2 linked regions of the Novipirellula artificiosorum genome follow. The protein of the gene in region 1 interacts with the protein of each later gene in a pairwise test. Links are inferred from orthologs where the notes say so. Each region holds a gene or a part of one and is shown on either strand. Other genes may lie near its edges.

Region 1 (10,170 bases):
GATGCCGGGAAACCAGCAAATTATGGGCAGTCCGGCGCAAATAGCCCGACGTGGCCGCATCGTTGTGCTCAATAAAATTATCGCGGCGGAGCACCCTGAGGAATGTCTCTTGAGTCAAATCATCCGCCGTCGATGCGTCGCACCCAAGCATACGCAGGTATCGCCAAACCCCTCGCTGGTGGCGGCGAATCAACTCCTCGGCCGTGTGTTCTGCGTCATTTCGACGCAGCAGAGCGGCATTCGGTTCCGTCGCCTCTGCGGCAGCTTGATCGGAGGGAGCACGACCAGCGCCGGCCCCACCTTCTCGATCCGCTGCCCCCCCCAAACCAGAACCGGGAACCCTCACCGGCTGGGCTACCAAGTCGCGATCCGATCCATGCGATTTCGACACAAACAACCCACTGGCTTCATGGCTGGGCAAGAAGGTGAGGAAACCTGCTAGCCGACCAATTCCCGAATGATCTTCCCACCGCCGGCAATTTTCATCGGCCGGCCGTTCTTACTGGTGAACGTCGTTTCGGTCGAAATCCCAAGCCCCTTGATCACGGTGGTCATCAAGTCCTCACTACTGAACGGCTCGGTTTCGACTGCCGACCCGTCACGGCTCGTTTCACCGACCGCCAAACCGCCCTTGATGTCTGCTCCGCCGACAACGCAAGACCAAGCGCGAGCAAAATGATCGCGTCCCGCTTGGGCGTTGATGTTGGGGGTCCGACCAAACTCCCCCATCCAGATTACCACAGTATCCTGCAACAAACCACGTTGGTCCAGATCTTCGATCAATGCGCTCATCGCTTTGTCCAAAATCGGCAGCTTGTTATCTCTCAGCGTTGCGTGGATTCCGGCGTGGTTGTCCCACCCACCGAGGTCGACCTCGATGAACGGCACTCCCGCTTCCACCAATCGGCGGGCCAACAAGCACCCCTGTCCGAATCCGCCGGTTCCATAGCGTTCCTTGACCTCGTCCGGCTCCTCATCCACCTTGAATGCCTTCATCTGGTCACTGGTCATCAAATCAAACGTTTTCCGCAGCACTTTGGCATGCTCCGCCGCCGGCAAATCCCGCGTCCTGCTGGTAAACCCCTGTTCGATCAGGTTCAGCGCGGCCATCCGTTGCAGCAAACGAGAATCGTCCAGGTTCATCTCCAAGTTCCGAATCCGCCCGTTGCTGGTGACCGAAAAGGGCGCCCAAGCCATCCCCAAGAAGCCTGGGCCCGTGCTAGCGCCACCGATCGAAACGAATGGCGGGATCTGAAGCTCGGGTCTCTGGCTGGTCAATTCGTGCGAGATCACCGCCCCGTAGCTGGGGTGCTCAATGTTAGGGTTGGGGACGAAGCCGGTGTGCATGTAATAGCGACCGCGGTTATGGTCGGCCTCACGAGTCGACATGCTGCGAACAACCGACATGTGCTTCATCTGCTGGGCCATCAAAGGCAAGTGTTCACAGATCTGCATCCCGCCGGTCGTCGAGATCGGCTGAAACGGCCCCCCCGTCGGAGCCCCTGGCTTCAAATCCCATAAATCGATCGTTGCGGGTCCGCCCCCCATCCACAGCATGATCGCCGAACGACGCTTCTTTTTGAGTTCCTCCGCGTGGGCGTAAATCGATGATCCCATCGACAACGACGCCGCATAGGCCGCCGAGGAACCAGCCAAGTGACTCATGAAATGACGACGCGTCATGCCCGAGGGAGTTTGCCAGAAACGGTTCATGTTGGTTTTACCTTTGTGTCAGCTGAGACAAGCACGGTTGCATTTGGGTCAATGCTGCATGATGAATTCATTGCTATTGAGGAGCGCCCACCAGATGTCTTGAAGCATCTCTTTTTCATTGTTGCTGCGAGCGCTGTACAACTTCGTGGCGACATTCACTTCGCTTCGCGTCGGCCGCCGAGCCACCGCGACCCTAAACAACGACGTCAACCGATCTCGCGGCGAACGCCCTGTCTTGGACAACCGATCCAAAAAACTGCCCGTCTTGATGCTTGTCGCGTTGTTTGTCAGATCACCGTTGAACAACATCAAGGCTTGAGGAATCGAACCGTTAAACGTTGTCGCCTCGTCCCCCTCATCGGTGCCAAATGCAACGACAAATTGCTTCATCCATTCTCGTCGTTGCTGCTGCTGCTCTTCATAGCTGCCCACCGCCCCCGCACCCGTGGCGGTCACCAACGATTGATACAACTGCTCCGCACTCATTTGTCGTAAGTAGAACCTCGAGAACTTTGGCATCTCCCCCATCGATGGATCATCAATCTCGTTCGCTTCACTGAGCACCGCCGACAATTGGTAGGGCCGACTGAGAGTGATCCACGTGATCAATTGCTTCAAATCGTAACTATGTTTGCGCAGCTCGAGGCCGAGATCCTCCAACAGGTCCGGATGGGACGCAGGGTTGTGCGGGCCAAGGTCATCGATCGGTTTGGTGAACCCCAACCCCAAAAAATGGGCCCACATGCGATTGACGATCATCTTATCCAAGAACTCGCTTTGCATCATCAAATGCCCCAGCTCCGTCCGGCGGTTGCTGTCGCTCAAGTAACCACTCTTGCCAATCTCCGTGCCATCAGTAAACACAGGATAAGCCACTCGCGTCAGCCCGTTGCGTAGCTCATAAAACACCAACGCATCGGCCGGATCATCAGCCTCGCCCGCAAAATCCTCGTTGACCAATTCGGCGTGGTCGATGTCGCGAGTCCCATCGACAAACCGCCGTAGCGATCGGGTCTGCCGAAAGAACGAATTGAACTCCCAAAACTTCTGCTGTTTCCATTGGTTGAAGGGGTGGTTGTGACATTGAGTGCATTGGACTTGTTGACCTAAGAAAATCCGCGACGTACTGCTCGTCGCCAATACCGCTTTCTCATCATTCACCTTGTCGGCCAAAAAATTAACCGCTCCGTTGAAGTTGCTTGTTCCCGGCTCGGTGGCTCCCTCCGCCGTCACCAACTCAAAAACCATTTGGTTGTAGGGCTTGTTGATCGCAAACGAATCCCGCAAGTACTTTTGCATGCCATCACGACTGGTCAGCGATCGACGATCCGTACCGCCGCTGCGACCGATCAGAATGTTGGTCCAGATCGTTCCCCAATGACCCGCGTATTCTTCGGTATAGCGGTCCTCATAGAGCAACCTCTCCACTAACTTGCCACGCTTCTGCGCGCCACGCGTGTCCAGGAACGCTTCCATTTCATCGAGCGTCGGGATGCGGCCAAGGATGTCCAAATAGACGCGTCGACACCAAAGCGCATCATCCACCTCTGCGGCAGGACGAATCTCGTAGTCGCGCCATCCCTGCTCGATCGCATCGTTGATCCTCGCCACCTGCTCGGGAACCGCGTCGACTGCGAGCACCCCCTGCGCCCCCTCCAAAACGATGAAGGAGCTGCATACGAGCAGGTAAATGCGCAGCGCGAGGCTCATAAGCATGGATCTCGACAAAATTCCGAGGGCGATTCAGACAAGTCGCAGTGGGCGAAGCAGACAATGCTGCTAGAAATAGAACGCGAGGGTGCGACAATTTGTACCCAGCAACCTACGCTCCATTCTATTTGTCTCGGCCACACCACACACACTGGAATTCCAGCGGAAGGACCAGCGAACCCAAAAAAACGATGAAAAGGTAGCAATCAAGCCGATTCGGTGGACCGGGCATCAACCGAATGCCTGAGTGGATCTGCCGTCAAGTGCCAGAGAGCCCGGTGCCAGCGTTCTTCGCTACCACAACTCCGACTCGACCAGGTCCCATTTCCCGGTATCGGTTTCCGACTCCCACAAGCTGCACATAGGTTCACGCTGCAGTGCACTTTGAATGATCGACGCAATCGGTTCGGGGGCGACAATGGCCACCACCTCATCGCGGCTTTTCTTGGCAACCTTTCGGACCGATTTGAGCACCCGAAGTCGAGCATCCCGAATCGACTCGCCTCCTGGAGGACACAGATCGTCAGGCGATTCTTGACCGGTCCGGTAAACGCGTGGCTGGTTCTTGCGCATCTCTTCGATCAGCTTTCCATGCCACAATCCGTGGTCGATGTTCTTAAACGCATCGATCACCTTGATTCGCACATCGCGCCCCTTTGCCAACCGCTCGGCCGTTTCGCGAGCCGATTCGCAGGGAGCGACGAAGATGGTTTTCAGTCGAAAATCGGCTAACTCGGCCGCCATGATGTCAACTTGCACACGACCTCGATCGCTCATCGGCATGTCCAACGAACCCTTGATTCGCTGTTCATCATCAAAAGGGGTCGCACCGGGACGAATCACCAGCACACGCGACATCACAGGCATGCGTAACATCACTTGACCCTCGCTTGTGGAGTTGCATCCGCCGACCGAACGGCTTGATCGAGTTCACCCAATGCAGCGGAATAATCGTCTCGACCGATAAGCGCCGAACCCACGACGAACAAATCGCAACCGGCCTGTCGCGCCGGACCAATCGTTTCGGCATTGATGCCACCGTCGATCTGCAGCAACAGTCCAGGATGGTTGTCGCGCAGCAACGTCAATTTGTCTAACGACACCGAATCAAATGGCTGGCCACCGAAACCCGCTTTCACACTCATCACCAAAACCATGTCAACAAAGGACAAACAGCCATCCAGATCCGACAACGGCGTCTCAGGGTCAAGTGCCACACCGACACCCACCCCCAATTTCCGAAATTCCTTTGCGGTGTACGTCGCATCCTCGACCGCCTCGACGTGGAACGTCAACAGATCCGCCCCCGCGTCAACCATCGCTGGCGCATAGCGCAGGGGGTCGCTAATCATCAAGTGAACGTCCAGAGGCAACTCGGTGTGCCGGCGCAACCCCGCAACGATCGGCATGCCGAAGGTTAAATTGGGGACGAAATGACCATCCATCACATCGACGTGGAGAGCCCGAGCACCCGCGCTGGTCAATCGCGCCAGCTCGGATTTCATATCGCCAAAATCGCACGACAACACGCTCGGCAAAATCGCCGGTGTCATTTTTCTGATCAGATCGAGCTTCGCTCGGGTCATCCCTTGTTCTCACATCGAGTCAAACATACCGATCGCCGCACGCTGTTGTGGCGATCCCCGTGTGCATCCATCCGCGAACGCAACCGTCATGTTGAATTGATCCCAACAGGTTGATCGCCTCCACCACGTTCTGTCAATTCGCAATTCTTGCCCCCCACCACCCGTTCGGCGGGCTATGTCCCGAACGGCGCGTGAAACTCTCGCAATTCTTCAACCGAGAAACTCGATAAAGGGAAACAAAGCACCATAGAAAGTTTCACAAAACCGCTGCCTCTATCGCTTGGACGCCCCCCCAAATGACGATCCCGTGGCAATCCGAGACCAGACCCGAGAAAATGCTAGCAACGGGGGTTGAGCCGTCGCGGCACCATCATTTGGGCATGTGATGCTTTCGAATCCAGTCGGCAGCATCATCCAACGTGATACTTAGATCGCGGACGGTGTATCCAAGTTCCGCGATCGCGCGGTTACTGCTGTGAAAATGGAACATGCTACTCATCCGGACGCCCGCGCTGTTCAGGTCCCTTTCGACCTGACTCCATCGAGTCCACAAGTCACCCGCTTTTCCTGCAACCCAAAGCGCCGCTGGCCCCGTCCGTATGACCGGACCGCGTCGTCCCATCCGCTCGGCCATTTGTTTCCAAAGTTCGAAATAGGTGACGTTATGACCGCCGAGAATGAACGCGCGTCCGTTGTCGCCACCTCGTTCGATTGCCGCAATCGTTCCCGCCGCGACATCACGAACATCACAAGCACAACAACCGCCTCGCGGTGCAAAGGGTCGCCAAACGCGGCTCACCTCAACGATCATCCGCCCGCTACTTGGTTTCCAATCCCATGGCCCAAGCATGAACCCAGGGTGCACAATCGCCGCCCGCAAGCCGCGCTGAACCCCTTTAGCCACTTCGTCGACACCGGCACGTTTGCTGACGACGTAGCTACAGGGCACCTGCTGAGTTGCTCGAGTGATGGGGGTTGTTTCGTCGGACGGCTGGTCCCGCGAACCAATCGCAACCGCATCAACCGTTCCGACATGAACCATCTTTCTGTCATGCGCTAAACAGGCCTCGACGATCTTTCGCGTACCGTCGCGATTGACGCGCATCGATTCATCCATCCGAGTCCATCCGAGATGGATGATGCCTGCAGCATGGATCACGGCATCGGCCACGGAAACCGCTCGCTCGATCCCATCGGCATCAAACAAGTCACCGTTGATTCGCTCTGTAGCGAGGCCATCGAAGACGCCCTTGTCGACCTTGCTGCGCACGATCGTGAGGGTGTGATGCCCCGCCTGTTCAAGTTGGCGCAGAATCGCGTTGCCGAGTAAACCGGTACCGCCAGTAACAAAGACACGCATAACAAAAGGCTCATCCGACGGAAGCGCGCGGAACCCAGGCTCGAGGTTTTTTGGAGGTATGGCTCCGGTGTCCAATGATCTCTTAGAAAAGAGTGCCCGACGGACGGTCGTCCGCCTGGAACCGGTAGCACCCTTGGCGCACCGTCGACCGGGATATCCCTTGTCAAGTTGCACCTCTGCAGAGCTCGACTCCGTTTCTCCCGGCAACTGCACTATAACAAGTGAAAATAGCTCCTGCCAGCAATGATGGGACACCGGAGAGATGCCTCGAAAACCTCCTGCGCACGCTTCCGCCGGATGAGCCAATCGGGCTCATCCGACGGAAGCGCGCGGAACCCAGACTCGAGGTTTTTTGGAGGTATGGCTCCGGTGTCCAATGATGTCTTAGAAAAGAGTCCCCGACGGACGGTCGTCCGCCGGGAACCGGTAGCACCCTTGGCGCACCATCGACCGGGATATCCCTTGTCAAGTTGCACCTCTGCAGAGCTCCACTCCGTTTCTCCCGGAAACTGCACGATAACCAGTGAAAATAGCTCCTGCCAGCAATGATGGGACACCGGAGAGATGCCTCGAAAACCTCCTGCGCACGCTTCCGCCGGATGAGCCTGAAATCGCACCGGAAACGTCGGCGGTCGCCACCCCAGCGCAGGTCTAACCAAACATCATCAATCGCTGCACACGATGGTTGTTGCTGTCGAGCACATGGATGCGGTCACGCGAATCGACGACGACTGCCCATGGATCGTAAAGCTGGCCGGGTTGAAAACCGGGTCCTCCCCAAAAAGCGATCCATTTGCCGTCGGCACTGAGTCGCTGGAGCCGCTGGTTGCCGTATTCGCAAACGATGATTGTTCCGTCAGCCGCAAAGGCCAAGTCGTACGGATAGTGGAACTCACCACGCCCGCTCCCTTCACGGCCAATCACGTCAATCAATTCGGGGGTCTGCTTGGAAATGTCAAACCGCTGAATTCGGTGGTTGCCGGCGTCGGCCACCCAGATGATATCACCCTGAATCGCCAAGCTTTGCGGGCGGACAAATTGTTCCGGCTCGCTTCCAGAGCTCCCCCATTGCGCCAAAAAGGCTCCGTCGGGGTCAAACTTTTGGATCCGGTCGGAGTCGCCGTATTCACCGATGTAAAAGCAGCCACGAGCGTCACAAACCACATCGGTCACAAATGCGAACTGGCCCGCTGCGAATCCAGGCGTTCCACCAATTTGTTCGCCTTCGTGCAAAGCACCATCAAGCGAATAGCTCAGCATTCGGTAGTAATGCGTGTCGGCAACGAGCAAACGGTCCGGCCGACCGTCGGCGGCTCGACGAATCGTCATCCCCGTGGGCCGCCCGTTTTCGGTCTGTGGCGTCTTCCAATTCCTCAAGAAGTTTCCGTCGCCATCAAACACTTGGATCCGGCCGGTGGTATCGACAATAAACAAATGATCGTCCGCGTCGATTGCCATGGCGCGCGGCTTGATAAATCGCCCATCGCTGAATCCGTATCGCCCCCAAACCGACTCGGGCTCGGAACGATTCCGAGCCGCAAGGCATCCGGAAAGAAGCGTGGTTGACAACGCCACGGACCCGCCGATCCATTGCCGCCGCGACAGCGGGGTGTACAAAATTGTCATTTTGGCCGACTTGTGAAACGCTTCAAAAAAACCGTACAATTGGGGGATCTGGGAGCAACTGAATTCATGCTGAAAACCTTAGACCTTCAAACGGCCGACGATTCACGAGATATCGTGCATCGTACCGTGCAAGCGTTGGTTGAAGGCCAAGTCGTCGGCGTTCCCACGGAGACGACTTATGCATTGGCAGCGAATGCCTTGTCCGAGTCTGCGGTGTCTCGATTATACGAGATCACGAGCGCAAGTGAGAAGCTCTGCACGATGGAGGTTTCGATTCGCAGTCGTGAAGCGGCTGGTGATTTCATCAGCTCGGGTTCCAGCACCGCACGGCGGTTGATCTACCGTTGTTGGCCGGGGCCGATGACGCTCTGTGTGAAGGATGAGCCGTCGTGTTCCGCATTGTCCCAGCTACCACCGTCCGTACGCAGCTTGGTTGTCGGTGAGAACCAAAGCGTTGGGTATCGCGTCGTGGACCATGATATTTTGGACCATATTCATCGTTATTTGTCCGCTCCGCTGGTTTTGGCGACCTGTGGGGGGGCAACCGGCGACGACATCGCTTCGGATGCCGATTTTTTGGCCCAGCACTTCCGCGAATCGATGCCACTGCTGCTCGATGACGGCCCAACTCGCTATGGTGGTGTCACGACGGTTGTCCACGTCGACGGCAACCGATGGAAATTGTTACGAGAAGGCGTGATCGAGCGTGCAGCCATGAACCAATTCGTTAAGCCGGTGATCGCGTTGGTTTGCACGGGAAACACGTGCCGCAGCCCAATGGCCGAAACTTTGCTAAGAGAGCAGTTGCGGAAACACACGGGATGCGAAGACGCTGTCCGTGTTCTATCGGCTGGCGTGGCGGCAGGATGCGGAGCGGGTGCCAGCCCCCAAGCGGTTGCCGTGATGGGCAAACGAGGGCTTGACTTGACCGGACACAGCAGCCGACCGCTTGACGAGTCCGTCATGCATGTCGCGGATTTGGTGTTGACGATGACGCGAGGCCATCGCGCGGCGATCCTTGCGGCTTGGCCCGACATGCACGACCGCGTGTTCACGCTCCGTCGCGACGGAGGTGACATCGCCGATCCGGTCGGGATGGCGGTGGAGGTCTATCAAGCTTGTGCGGACCAGATCGATTGCGAACTCGAAAAATGGATGGATTCGCTTGAGGATGACTTTTTTCCTCGCAACGAATCGAACCGGTAAGGATAAAGGGTGACATAATGCTGAAAGTTTGCATCGCAAGTGACCACCGAGGTGTGCATATCAAAGGTCGGCTCGTCCAAGCGTTAGCGGCGGCGGGTTACGACGTGACCGACGAGGGAACCAATAGCGAAGGCGCGGTGGATTACCCCGACTACGCTAAGCGAGTTGCCAAGAAGGTCAGCAGCGGCGAAGCGGACCGTGGAATTTTGATCTGCGGCACCGGCATCGGCATGGCCATCACCGCCAACAAATTCGCGGGCGTGCGAGCGGCGTCGTGTTATGGCGAAGTGATGGTCGAGATGAGTCGTCGACACAACGACGTCAACGTACTTTGTCTGCCGGGAGATATGATTGGGGATCGTCCGATCGACGACTTGGTTTTGCTTTGGATGCGAACCGATTTTGACGGCGGCCGACATGGAAATCGTGTCAGTAAGATTTGCGAAATTGAGAAGGCGAACTTAATTTCCGACGAAACGACGCAGCGAACCGGGTCGCAGCACGGATGATGTGGTCGACGTTGATTGGGCATGCGCAAATCGAACGCTGGTTTGCCACTGCAATCGCAAAGGGACGCCTCGGCGGTAGCTTTCTGTTTGTCGGACAACCCGGCATTGGAAAACGGACTGCCGCCAACCTGCTCGCTCAAACCTTGCTGTGTGAAACGAAGGATCCCGCGCAGATGTCGCCCTGTGGACACTGCCAAGCCTGTGTCCAAAACGTCGCGGGCTCGCATCCGGATGTGACGCGTGTCGGAAAACCCAGCGACAAAACCATGATCCCGCTCGAGTTGTTGATCGGACCGCCGGACGCTCGAATGCAGGCAGGTTTTTGTCGCGAGGTGCGAATGAAGCCGATGCAGGGATCACGGCGAATCGGCATCATCGAGGACGCGGACTTTCTAAACGAAGAAGGCGCCAATTGCCTGTTAAAGACGCTCGAAGAACCGCCGGCCAATGCCGTAATCCT
Region 2 (10,141 bases), on another replicon or contig:
CGTATTTGCACGTTGAGTGCCAAACATGGCGTGCACAGCTACGAATCTCGCAAAACACTTCCAAGTCGATATACCGAAAGGAGTTATGGCATTTCTGGATACTGTGATTCGTTTTTTCTCGGTAGCAGGTGTGAAGCGAATGCTCATCTGCCGAAATCCTGGTGTGCAAAATTTTCACGCGTTTAAGACGATCGATGGTTTGGATCATGCTTTCCGATGCTGGCAGCATCGACTTCGTTGCGGAAACCAAACGCGTTATCGCTTGCAGTTGTCGTTCGCCCAAGGTATTGGGCTGGGGGGGGCTGGGCTGCTGAAGACGGCGGCATGGTGTGTTGAGACGGTGCCCGAATCGACTGGATCTGCTCGCCACGCGCACGCCCGCGTAGGGAGCGGCAACGCGAGTGTACAAGTCGGCTCTGCGCCTTGTGACATTTCTGCATGATCGCCCCCCTCATCCCCAGCCCTTCTCCCCCCGAAAAATCGGGTGGAGAAGGGAGCCTGAGTGGTAGGGTGCCGATACCAATGCCTTTTTTGTCGCGATCCCGTGGTGACTCTTGCTCAGAGTGAATCGATACCGTTGGGCTGGGGCCGCTGCACTGCCCGGATCGCGGCATGGTATAGTGGCGGATTGATTTCCCCCAATTCCTCCGATCGGCTTCCCTCTCCGCAGCGAGTCTTCCCACCCACCCCGAGCTCCGACAACATGCCTCGTTCACCTCAGTCCTCTCGGCGTCGTTTCTTGAAACGCAGCGCTGCTGCGAGTGCCATTGCTTTGCCCTACTTCATTCCTCAGGGTGTCTTGGCTGCAGCGGGTAGACCCGGGGCCAATGATCGCGTGATCATCGGTTTTGTTGGTACCGGCGGGCGAGCTCGCCAATTGATGGATCACGTCCCCGCGGACGGTCGTATCGTGTCGATCTGTGACGTCTACCAGCAGCGCATGATCGATACGCTGAAGGAAAAACAACAGAACTGGAAGACCTACTCCTCCCACGAGCAGATGTTTGAATCGGAGAACCTGGATGCCGTCGTGGTGGCGACTCCCGACCACGCACGCGTACTGCCTTGCATCCATGCCTGCCAGGCAGAGTTGGACATCTATGCCGAAAAACCTTTGACGTTGACGATCCATGAGGGCCGCGTTTTGGTCAACGCAGTACGGAAGTACAACCGCGTTTTCCAAGTGGGCTCGCAACAGCGAACGATGGAGTTGAATCGATTTGCCTGTGAGTTGGTTCGGTCAGGCGGGATCGGCAAAATCAAGCGAGTTCAGGGGATTTGCTATACGGGGCCGCGAGACTATCAGGGGCTGCCGGAGCAGCCAATCCCCGAGGGTGATAACTGGGACGTTTGGCAAGCACAAACCGAGGCGAGACCGTTTAATCATGCGTTGCAGTTTGGATGGATGGGATGGCGAGCCTATTCGGGTGGCGAAATGACCAATTGGGGCGCACACGGAGTTGACCAAATTCAATGGGCGTTGGGCAAGAGTCTGACAGGGCCTGAAGAAATCTGGCCCGTGACGCCGGGACCCAACGGCAAGGTGTCGATGCGCTATGCCGATGGCATTCAAGTCGATTACGAACTCGACAAGGGACCGATGGGAGGCGGCATCTTCACTGGCAGTGATGCAAAGATTGAGATCAACCGCAACAAGTTCACCACCAATCCGCCTGATTTCGTTCGCAATCCACCGGCCCTCGAAGAGGCGCTCTCCTGGGAAGGAGCGGGTTGGGTTGCCCGACCCCATATCCAGAACTGGCTCGATTGCATCCGCACGCGCAAAACGCCTAACGCCGACGTCGAAATCGGTCACCGATCGATCAGCGTTTGTCACTTGGTCAACATTGCTCGGCAAGTGGGCCGCAAGCTTCGTTGGGATCCAAACGAAGAGCAATTTCCCGGGGACGAAGAAGCGAATGCGTACTTGGATCGACCGCGACGTCAAGGATGGGAACTTCCCGATCTCGCGTAGCTGGACAGCGCCACTTTGTGGGCGATTTACCGTCATTTGCCAGATCAATCTCGGACTGAGCGGCGCTATCCAGTTAGTGACGGTCGGACAATAGGTGAGCGGAATGGCGTTAGCCACCGTTAAATGCGAATAGAGTTTTCTAGCCTAAACCCGGCGGCTAGCGTTAGGAATCGTTAGTTCCATCCTGTTTTGATCCTGAAAGGATCGCAGAAGTTAGCCGGTGGTTGAGCGCCAGCGATACCACCGGATCGATATGCGGATTTCTAAACCGACCCTGAGAGGGTCGCGGGAATCCGTGATCTTCGACCCTTCCAGGGTCGGTCCGAGTTGTTCGTTCAATACCGGGGGTGCGCTGCTCTCGCAGCGACCCCCGGCTACCTTCTGCGATCCTTTCAGGATCAATCACCTACCGGGCTAGCAATACCGTGTAGATAGGCTAGCTTGCGACTGGACGAAACCTGAGGTTTCTCGCGGCGAGCCCGTCCAAACCTATTCCCCGTAACCCTTTGTATACAATCAGCATACATCGATTGAGTCAAAAATAAACTGCGCACGTTGGAGTCGTAGGCTTTAGCCGATTCAGCACGGATCCAGCACGCAATCGGCTAAAGCCTAGCACTCCAACGAATCATCCGGCGGCTAGCGCCCAATACCGCTCAGCATTGGAAATTTGAGCGTTGTTTTTTGCACGATGCTTTACACGGGTTGGCTACGAGACGAGGCGTCGCACCCTCAACAAGCATTCACACGATATTGGAAGGTAGGATAGTAGCGATGATTCCCTGTACTTCACGAGCAATGGTTCTGCTCTGCATTCTGTTTACTGGCGCAGGCTTCACCGAAGAGCCCACGTCCATTTCGAAGAAATACCAGGCCCTGAAAAGTCCTCCCACGACTGCGGGCACCACCTGGGCCCTGCTTGATCGGGATGGAGCAAACCGTGCGATCGAACCCTACTTCTCGTCGTTAGGGCAAGGGGAAGCGGGTACCGGGGTCGCCTCCTCGCCTCCGTTTGTGATCGCCGACGATGAAATCTCCTTCACGATCTGTGGCCACGACGGCGCGGGGGGCGGAGAGGGGAAAAACTACATCGCTCTGGTCGATGCTCGTAAAGGCGAAATGCTGATGCAAACGGCTGCACCGGGTCATGACGGCATGCAGCAGCGATCGTGGAACGTCCGTCCGCATCAAGGCAAAGAGGTGCGAATCGAAATCCATGACGGTAACAGCGGTAGTGCCTATGGGTGGATGGGGATTGGGAAGATTGATGCCGGCTCGTCACTGACGATCGACTTTCGTCAAGGTATGCCGGATGGTTGGGAGCGACCCGAACGGTCCGTGGACGTTCGTTATGAAACCATTGCGCCCGGTGTACCGTTCAAACGGAGCGTCTCGACATTCACGCTGATTCCAAACAGCGGGCAAATCGAATTACCATGTGGCTTCAGCGCTCGACGACTCTTTTTCCTTGGCGGTACCGTGAGCGGTGGACAACCGCTGCAGTCCTGCGGTGCCATCGAAGTCCATTACGCGACCGGTTCACCCGACGTCTTTCCCCTGATCATCGGTTTCACGCTGGATGGGCGCTACAAACGCCTCAGTTCCTCAAAGGCGTCGTATCTGCATCCGTCGGCTGACCCTTACCAGCCCTATTTGGTGGTCGCCCCTCGAGGGGACCGGATCGAGAAGATCCGCTTGGTGGCCAGTCCCGATCATGCCCCGATTCCTCGAATCACGGCGATCACCTGTGAATCGGAAGCGGACAACGAAAACTTGATCCCGTTGCCCGATTGCGGCCCCTCGGCGACCGAGGAGCAATGGATTCGTTCGCACCAACTTGCCGCTGGCTCTCCGGATTTGGATCAGATCATCCAAACCATCCGAGTCGACCATAAATTGGCACCGAACGATCGGTGACTTGCTGAATCTGATCACGGGATGATCCGCCGGAAGAGACAAACTTGAAAGCACGAAAACGAAAAAGCCATACGCACGAGGATGCGTATGGCTTTGTTTTTCAATCTTGCATCCGCCGGGCATTGCCGGCGAATGGTTCAACCCGTTGCAGAGGGAACTAGCTCTTTGCCAGCAGTTTCTTGGCGAGGACGGGACCGCCGTAAAGTGCAGCGTCGCCAAGCATCTCTTCGATCCGTAGCAATTGGTTGTACTTGGCCATCCGGTCGCTGCGGCTTGCCGAACCGGTCTTGATTTGGCCGGTCGAAAGAGCAACCGCCAAGTCGGCGATCGTCGAGTCTTCGGTTTCACCGCTGCGGTGGCTGGTCACAGCCGTGTAGCCATTGCGGTTCGCCAATTGGATCGAGTCGATCGTTTCGGTCAACGTTCCAATTTGGTTGACCTTGATCAGAATGCTGTTCCCGATCCCTTCGTCGATACCACGTTGCAAGCGTTCGACGTTGGTCACGAACAGGTCGTCGCCAACGAGTTGGATCTTGTCGCCAAGCTTGTCTGTCAGCTTCTTCCAGGTGTCCCAATCGTCTTCGGCACAACCGTCTTCGATGCTGCAGATCGGATACTTGCTACACCAATCGGCCCAGAAGTCGACCATTTCGTCGCCACTGATTTCTTTGCCATCGATCTTGTACTTCTTGGTCTTGGAGTCATAGAACTCGGTCGACGCGGGATCCAAGGCGATCCAAACTTGTTCGCCCGCTTTGTAGCCGGCTTTTTCAATCGCTTGCATGATCACGTCAAGCGCTTCTTGGTTGCTTTTCAGATCGGGTGCGAAACCGCCTTCGTCACCGACGGCCGTGTTGTAGCCTTTGTCGGAAAGGACCTTCTTGAGGTTGTGGAAGATTTCTGCACCACAACGAAGTGCGTCGCTGAAGCAATCGACACCGAGCGGCATGACCATGAACTCTTGGACGTCGACATCGTTGTCCGCGTGTTCGCCACCATTGATGATGTTCATCATCGGGGCGGGCAGCAATCGAGCACCGACACCACCGAGGTAGCGATACAGGGGTTGTCCGGTAGAGGCGGCCGCGGCGTGTGCGGTGGCAAGCGAGACACCGAGGATGGCGTTGGCACCCAGGTTCTTTTTATTGGGAGATCCGTCGAGTTCGAGCATCGCGGCATCGACGGCGGCTTGGTCGGTCGCGTCCATGCCGGCCAACGCATCGGCGATCTTGTTGTTGACGTTGTCGACGGCCGTCATCACGCCCTTACCCAGGAACTTGGATTTATCGCCATCTCGCAGTTCCCAGGCTTCGTGAACGCCGGTGCTGGCACCGCTGGGGACGGCTGCTCGTCCGTGTGCTCCATCGCTGAGCAGCACTTCGCATTCGACGGTAGGATTGCCGCGGCTGTCGAGGATTTGGCGTGCGTGAATTGCTTCGATTAAAGTCATTGAGAGGCCTCGTAAAGTGGGAACAGAAAGTGTGTTGGGATCGTGACGAAATGTCCGGGCAGCCAAGCCGCGAGTCGGTTTTTCTGACCACTGCGTTGTGCAAACCGCCGGCATTTTGTCCAATGAGCTGCATTGCCGCTACCCGTCATGGACGGCGGCGAGCGTTTTCCTTCGTCTCAAACACCTGTTTTCCTTTAACTGTTAGTGATGAGCCATGTTTACCGGACTTATCGAAGCGATGGGCCAATTGTCGGAGATCCGTGATGAGCCGCCGGGGAAGCGATTCGCCATCGACGCAGGTCGAGTGGCTGAAGGTGTGAAAGTTGGCGACAGTGTTGCCATTAATGGCTGCTGCCTGACCGTTGTGGCAGCTGCCGGAAAAATCCTCGAGTTCGAAGCTGGCGAAGAAACGCTCTCGCGGACCAATTTAGGCACGCTAAAAATCGGCTCAGGCGTCAATTTGGAACGTTCGCTTGCGATTGGCGATCGGTTGGGGGGGCATTATGTCACAGGCCACATTGATGGCCAGGGAATGCTGCGTGAACGGAAGAACGATCCGCCCTGGGCCACGCTCTGCTTCGAAGTGCCCAAGCGACTGGCTCCACAAATCGCCAGCAAGGGGAGCATCGCGGTGGATGGCGTCAGTTTGACGATTGTGGACGCGGATCAGGATTCTTTCAGCGTTGCCTTGATTCCTCATACCCTCGACGTCACCACGCTTGGGCAGCTCTCCAACGGTGACCAAGTGAATATCGAAACCGATGTGTTGGCCAAATACGTCCAGCGATCTTTGGAAATGCTTGGCGATGGCGAAGCGCCGCTTGCACCCACTCACAGCGACACAGACACTTGAATCAGCCGTATCCCAACGAACGTGAGCCCAACGAAACGCGGCAAACGGCAACGTACTTGTCCAAGCGGCTGGCCCAGGCTGGTTTGCGCCCGGTCACTCGGTTCGGTCAGAACTTTCTGATTGATTTGAATCTCATCGACTTGATCGCTCGATCGGCCGAGTTGAAGCCAAACGATGTCGTGTTCGAGGTCGGTACGGGGGTCGGATCGTTGACTGCAAAGCTAGCGGATGCCGCGGGGGCGGTGTTGTCCATCGAGATTGACGCGAATCTGCACCAATTGGCCAGCGAGGAACTCTCTGGCCGGCCCAACGTGCTATTGCTCAAAGGCGATGCGCTGAGAAACAAGAATGCGCTCCGTGATGATTTGATGGGGCACATTCGTGATGCGATCGCGAGAATCGGAGACGATGCTCGATTCGCACTCGTTGCCAATCTGCCCTACAACATTGCGACCCCGCTGATCAGCAACTTGCTTCACGAGACGCCCTACCCGGACGTGATCGTCGTCACCATCCAAAAGGAGCTCGCCGACCGCATGGTCGCCCAACCGGGGACGAAGGATTACGGGGCGCTAAGCGTTTGGGTGCAATCGGTTTGCCGGGCAAGCATCGTGCGCGTGCTTTCTCCGAAGGTGTTTTGGCCACGGCCGAAGGTCGATTCCGCCATCATTCGCCTCGACGCCGAGCCGGAAAAACGGGCCGCGATTCCCGATTTGAAGTATTTCCATGACACGGTCCGAGCCCTGTTCTTTCACCGTCGCAAATTCTTGCGCAGCGTTGTCATCAGTGCGATGAAGGGGAGATTGGATAAAGCCGAGGTCGATCAGGTGCTCGCATCGCTCGGACACGGTGAGACGAGTCGGACCGAGCAATTGACGGTCACTGAGCTGCAACAGTTGGTGGAAGCCCTGCGTCAAGCGGAAGCGAAGAAAGCAACGAGCTGAAAAACGTCGGTTTGGAAGGAAAAACATCCCCCACGGGGCGGCCTAACGAATCGATATTAAGACGTATCGAAAAGTTGGCCGCGCGTCCTGGACCCTCCCCCTCGCTGCGCTCGACCCCTCCCGCTGCGCGGGCAGGGGTGGTTGGATACCTAAACACTTCAGCAGTCACAACTTAAAAACTGCACGACCTCCAAGCGGGAGCGGTGGTGTACTTCTCCCTTTGGGAGAGGTCGAGCGCAGCGAGGGAGAGGGTTCCTTGGCACCCAATTGACTTTGCTGCATACGACCACTTTCGAATCGTTGATACTTTCCATCGGTCTCCAAACCCCCACCGATTCGTCAGGCCCCCACACAGGGTATGTCGCTGGTATACTGGAGCGGCGGGTCGAGGAGCATGCGATGCTCGTCGGCGACGCATTCAAGTGGAAATGACGTCTATTAGGTGGGGTCGATCGATGGCTTTCGTTCAATCGAGGAGCGTTGTTTTTGTTGCGGCGTCCTTGCTGCTGCAATCAACATCATGGACGTTTGTCGCGCTTGCGGCAAACACGGCTGCGACCGTCGGGGGCACCGTGGAGCGAGACGATTTGCGATCGATTGCTCCGCTGAACCAACGGTTTGAATCGTTGGACAGCGACGAGGTTCCTGATTTTCAGAAACATATTGTTCCGTTGATCGGTCGGCTTGGCTGTAACGGTCGCGCCTGCCATGGTTCGTTTCAAGGGCGAGGTGGATTTCAACTCTCGCTGTTCGGCTACGACTTTCGGGCGGACCATGAAGCGTTGTTGGCCGAACACAGTGGCCGTGTGGACGTCGACGATGTCGATGAGAGTTTGATCCTGGCCAAGCCGACGGATGCAGAGATGCACGAAGGCGGGAAACGATTTGACGCGGGAAGTTGGCAGCATCACGTGCTGCGACGGTGGATTGACGCCGGGGCGTCGTTCGATGCCAACAAAATGCATACGCTTAGCCGCTTGGAAGTCACGCCCAGCGAAATTCACTTTACGAACCCCGATGAATCGGTCTCGTTATCGGTGATTGCAACTTGGCAAGACGGGACACGTGAAGAGGTCACGCCGCTGTGTCGTTTCAGTACCAATGATGATTCGATTGCGTTCATCGATGAATACGGCACGGTCACGTCCGGCATGAAAGGGGACACCCATGTTGTGATCTACTACGACAATGCCGTTGCGGCGATTCCTGTGTTGCGGCCAATCGGTACAAGGCAACATGCAGCCGCGACTGCGAAACAGCCTATCGATCAGCTTGTACTACGGAAGCTGGATCAGCTCGGAATCGTCTCTTCACCCAGTTGTACCGACGCGGAGTTCATTCGTCGTGTATCACTGGACATGACCGGTGTCCTACCCGCTGGCGATACCGTCCGAGAATTCTTGGCTGACGATTCACCCGGAAAACGCTTGGCACTCGTCGACGAACTTCTCGAGTCGCCCGCCTATGCCGCATGGTGGGCGACCCGGTTGTCGGACTGGACCGGAAACAGTGAAGAGCAATTGAACAATGCCTTGCCCGTTCGAGGTGCCGCATCACGATTGTGGCACCATTGGCTTCGCGTTCGACTTGAACAGAATATCCCCTACGACGAGATCGTTGCGGGGATCGTCGAAGCGCAGAGTCGCGAAGAGGATGAGAGTTACGTTCAGTACTGTGAGAACATGACCGAGGCATGCAAGGCTGGCAACGAGAATGTCTATGCCCAGCGAGAGGGATTGCCGTTGTATTGGGCTCGTCGGAATTTCCAGAAACCCGAGGACCGCGCCATCGGTTTCGCTTACACGTTCTTAGGGCTGCGGATTGAGTGCGCGCAGTGCCATAAGCATCCTTTTGATCAATGGTCAAAAGATGATTTCGATCACTTTGCACAGCTGTTTTCAACGATTCGCACGAATCCGAATCAAGTATCCCCACAGGCAAAAGCCGAGCGAAACGAATTGCTCGCTGAAGTGACCGGTGGCAAGAAACTGAGTGGTGGCGATTTGCGAAAAGCGGTTTATCAAGCGGCCGTAAAGGGAAAAACGGTTCCGTTTGGCGAATTGTATGTTGCCGATCGGTTTGTTTCGGAAAAGGTGAAGAAGGCTCGAGCATTGGCTAAGAAGCAGGGTCGCAAAGTGGACGATCTTCCGAATTTGAGCGGCAACATCCTTGGCCAAACCGCTCCGGTGATGCTGACCACCGACCCGCGTCCCGCACTGATGCGGTGGTTACGATCAGATGAGAATCCCTACTTTGCCAAGGCGATTGTGAATCGCGTCTGGAGCAACTATTTCGGCATTGGGATCGTCGATCCGACCGATGACATGAATATGGCGAACCCGCCAAGCAATGAGCCGTTGTTGGATCACTTGGCGACGGAGTTCATCGCGAGCGGTTTTGACTTGAAATGGCTTCACCGAGAAATCGTAGCGAGCGACACGTACCAACGAAGTGCCGAGACGAATCAGACGAATGTCGCCGATCGTACTAATTTTTCCCATCACCTTCCCCGGCGTTTGCCAGCCGAGGTCGTCTACGATGCGGTTGTGTTGGCGACCGGATCGGATGAGAAGGTGAGCGAACTTCGCACCGAACTCGACGCCATGGCGATCGCAGAGGGACTTCCGCGAGCGAGAAATCGCAGTGATTTTGCTTTACAGGTCTTTGGACAATCGATTCGGGAATCGAATTGCGACTGTGACCGCAGTAATGCACCCAGTTTGCTGCAGTCGATCTATTTGCGGAACGATTCGGACATGCATCGCCGATTGGCCGATAAAGACGGCTGGGTCGCTCAGGCGTGTCGTTCGTTGGGCGTCGACGGGCCCGATCAGCGAATCGACCCGCGAAAGATGGCAGCAGCTCGAGCGGCGGAAGGCTACCGAAAACAGATCCTCGCGAAGGTACGTCAGTTCAATGACACGCCGCTCGCGCGAAGGGCAAAGATGAAGCCCAGAGTCGAGCAGGAGTATCGCCGCGTCAAGAGCAAGTTTAATCAGTTT

Evidence for each region.
Region 2: the proteins of rpe (region 1) and eno interact in binary tests that used the Escherichia coli proteins (3 or more experiments, as listed by UniProt). The link is inferred for Novipirellula artificiosorum from one-to-one orthologs.

Annotation. Positions count from the first base shown.
Region 1 is NZ_SJPV01000003.1:20,187-30,356, reverse strand. The notes cover bases 3,155-6,104. They hold rpe (ribulose-phosphate 3-epimerase), read right to left. Parts: upstream 5,010-6,104; coding sequence 4,299-5,009; downstream 3,155-4,298. Other genes in these bases: Poly41_RS09510 (NAD-dependent epimerase/dehydratase family protein), read right to left, coding at 5,380-6,104; Poly41_RS09520 (histidine phosphatase family protein), read right to left, coding at 3,718-4,299; Poly41_RS09525 (DUF1549 domain-containing protein), read right to left, coding at 3,155-3,423. Also shown: Poly41_RS09535 (sigma-70 family RNA polymerase sigma factor), read right to left, coding at 1-421; Poly41_RS09530 (DUF1501 domain-containing protein), read right to left, coding at 439-1,713; more of Poly41_RS09525, read right to left, coding at 1,762-3,154; more of Poly41_RS09510, read right to left, coding at 6,105-6,369; Poly41_RS09505 (NHL repeat-containing protein), read right to left, coding at 7,021-7,995; Poly41_RS09500 (arsenate reductase/protein-tyrosine-phosphatase family protein), read left to right, coding at 8,062-9,201; rpiB (ribose 5-phosphate isomerase B), read left to right, coding at 9,219-9,710; Poly41_RS09490 (DNA polymerase III subunit), read left to right, coding at 9,707-10,170. UniProt on the Escherichia coli protein: Catalyzes the reversible epimerization of D-ribulose 5-phosphate to D-xylulose 5-phosphate.
Region 2 is NZ_SJPV01000001.1:1,434,095-1,444,235, reverse strand. What follows is about bases 3,197-6,117. They hold eno (phosphopyruvate hydratase), read right to left. Parts: upstream 5,343-6,117; coding sequence 4,050-5,342; downstream 3,197-4,049. Other genes in these bases: Poly41_RS05045 (riboflavin synthase), read left to right, coding at 5,557-6,117; Poly41_RS05055 (hypothetical protein), read left to right, coding at 3,197-3,892. Outside these bases: Poly41_RS05060 (Gfo/Idh/MocA family protein), read left to right, coding at 704-1,975; more of Poly41_RS05055, read left to right, coding at 2,750-3,196; more of Poly41_RS05045, read left to right, coding at 6,118-6,195; 16S rRNA (adenine(1518)-N(6)/adenine(1519)-N(6))-dimethyltransferase RsmA, read left to right, coding at 6,192-7,139; Poly41_RS05035 (DUF1549 and DUF1553 domain-containing protein), read left to right, coding at 7,595-10,141. UniProt on the Escherichia coli protein: Catalyzes the reversible conversion of 2-phosphoglycerate (2-PG) into phosphoenolpyruvate (PEP). It is essential for the degradation of carbohydrates via glycolysis.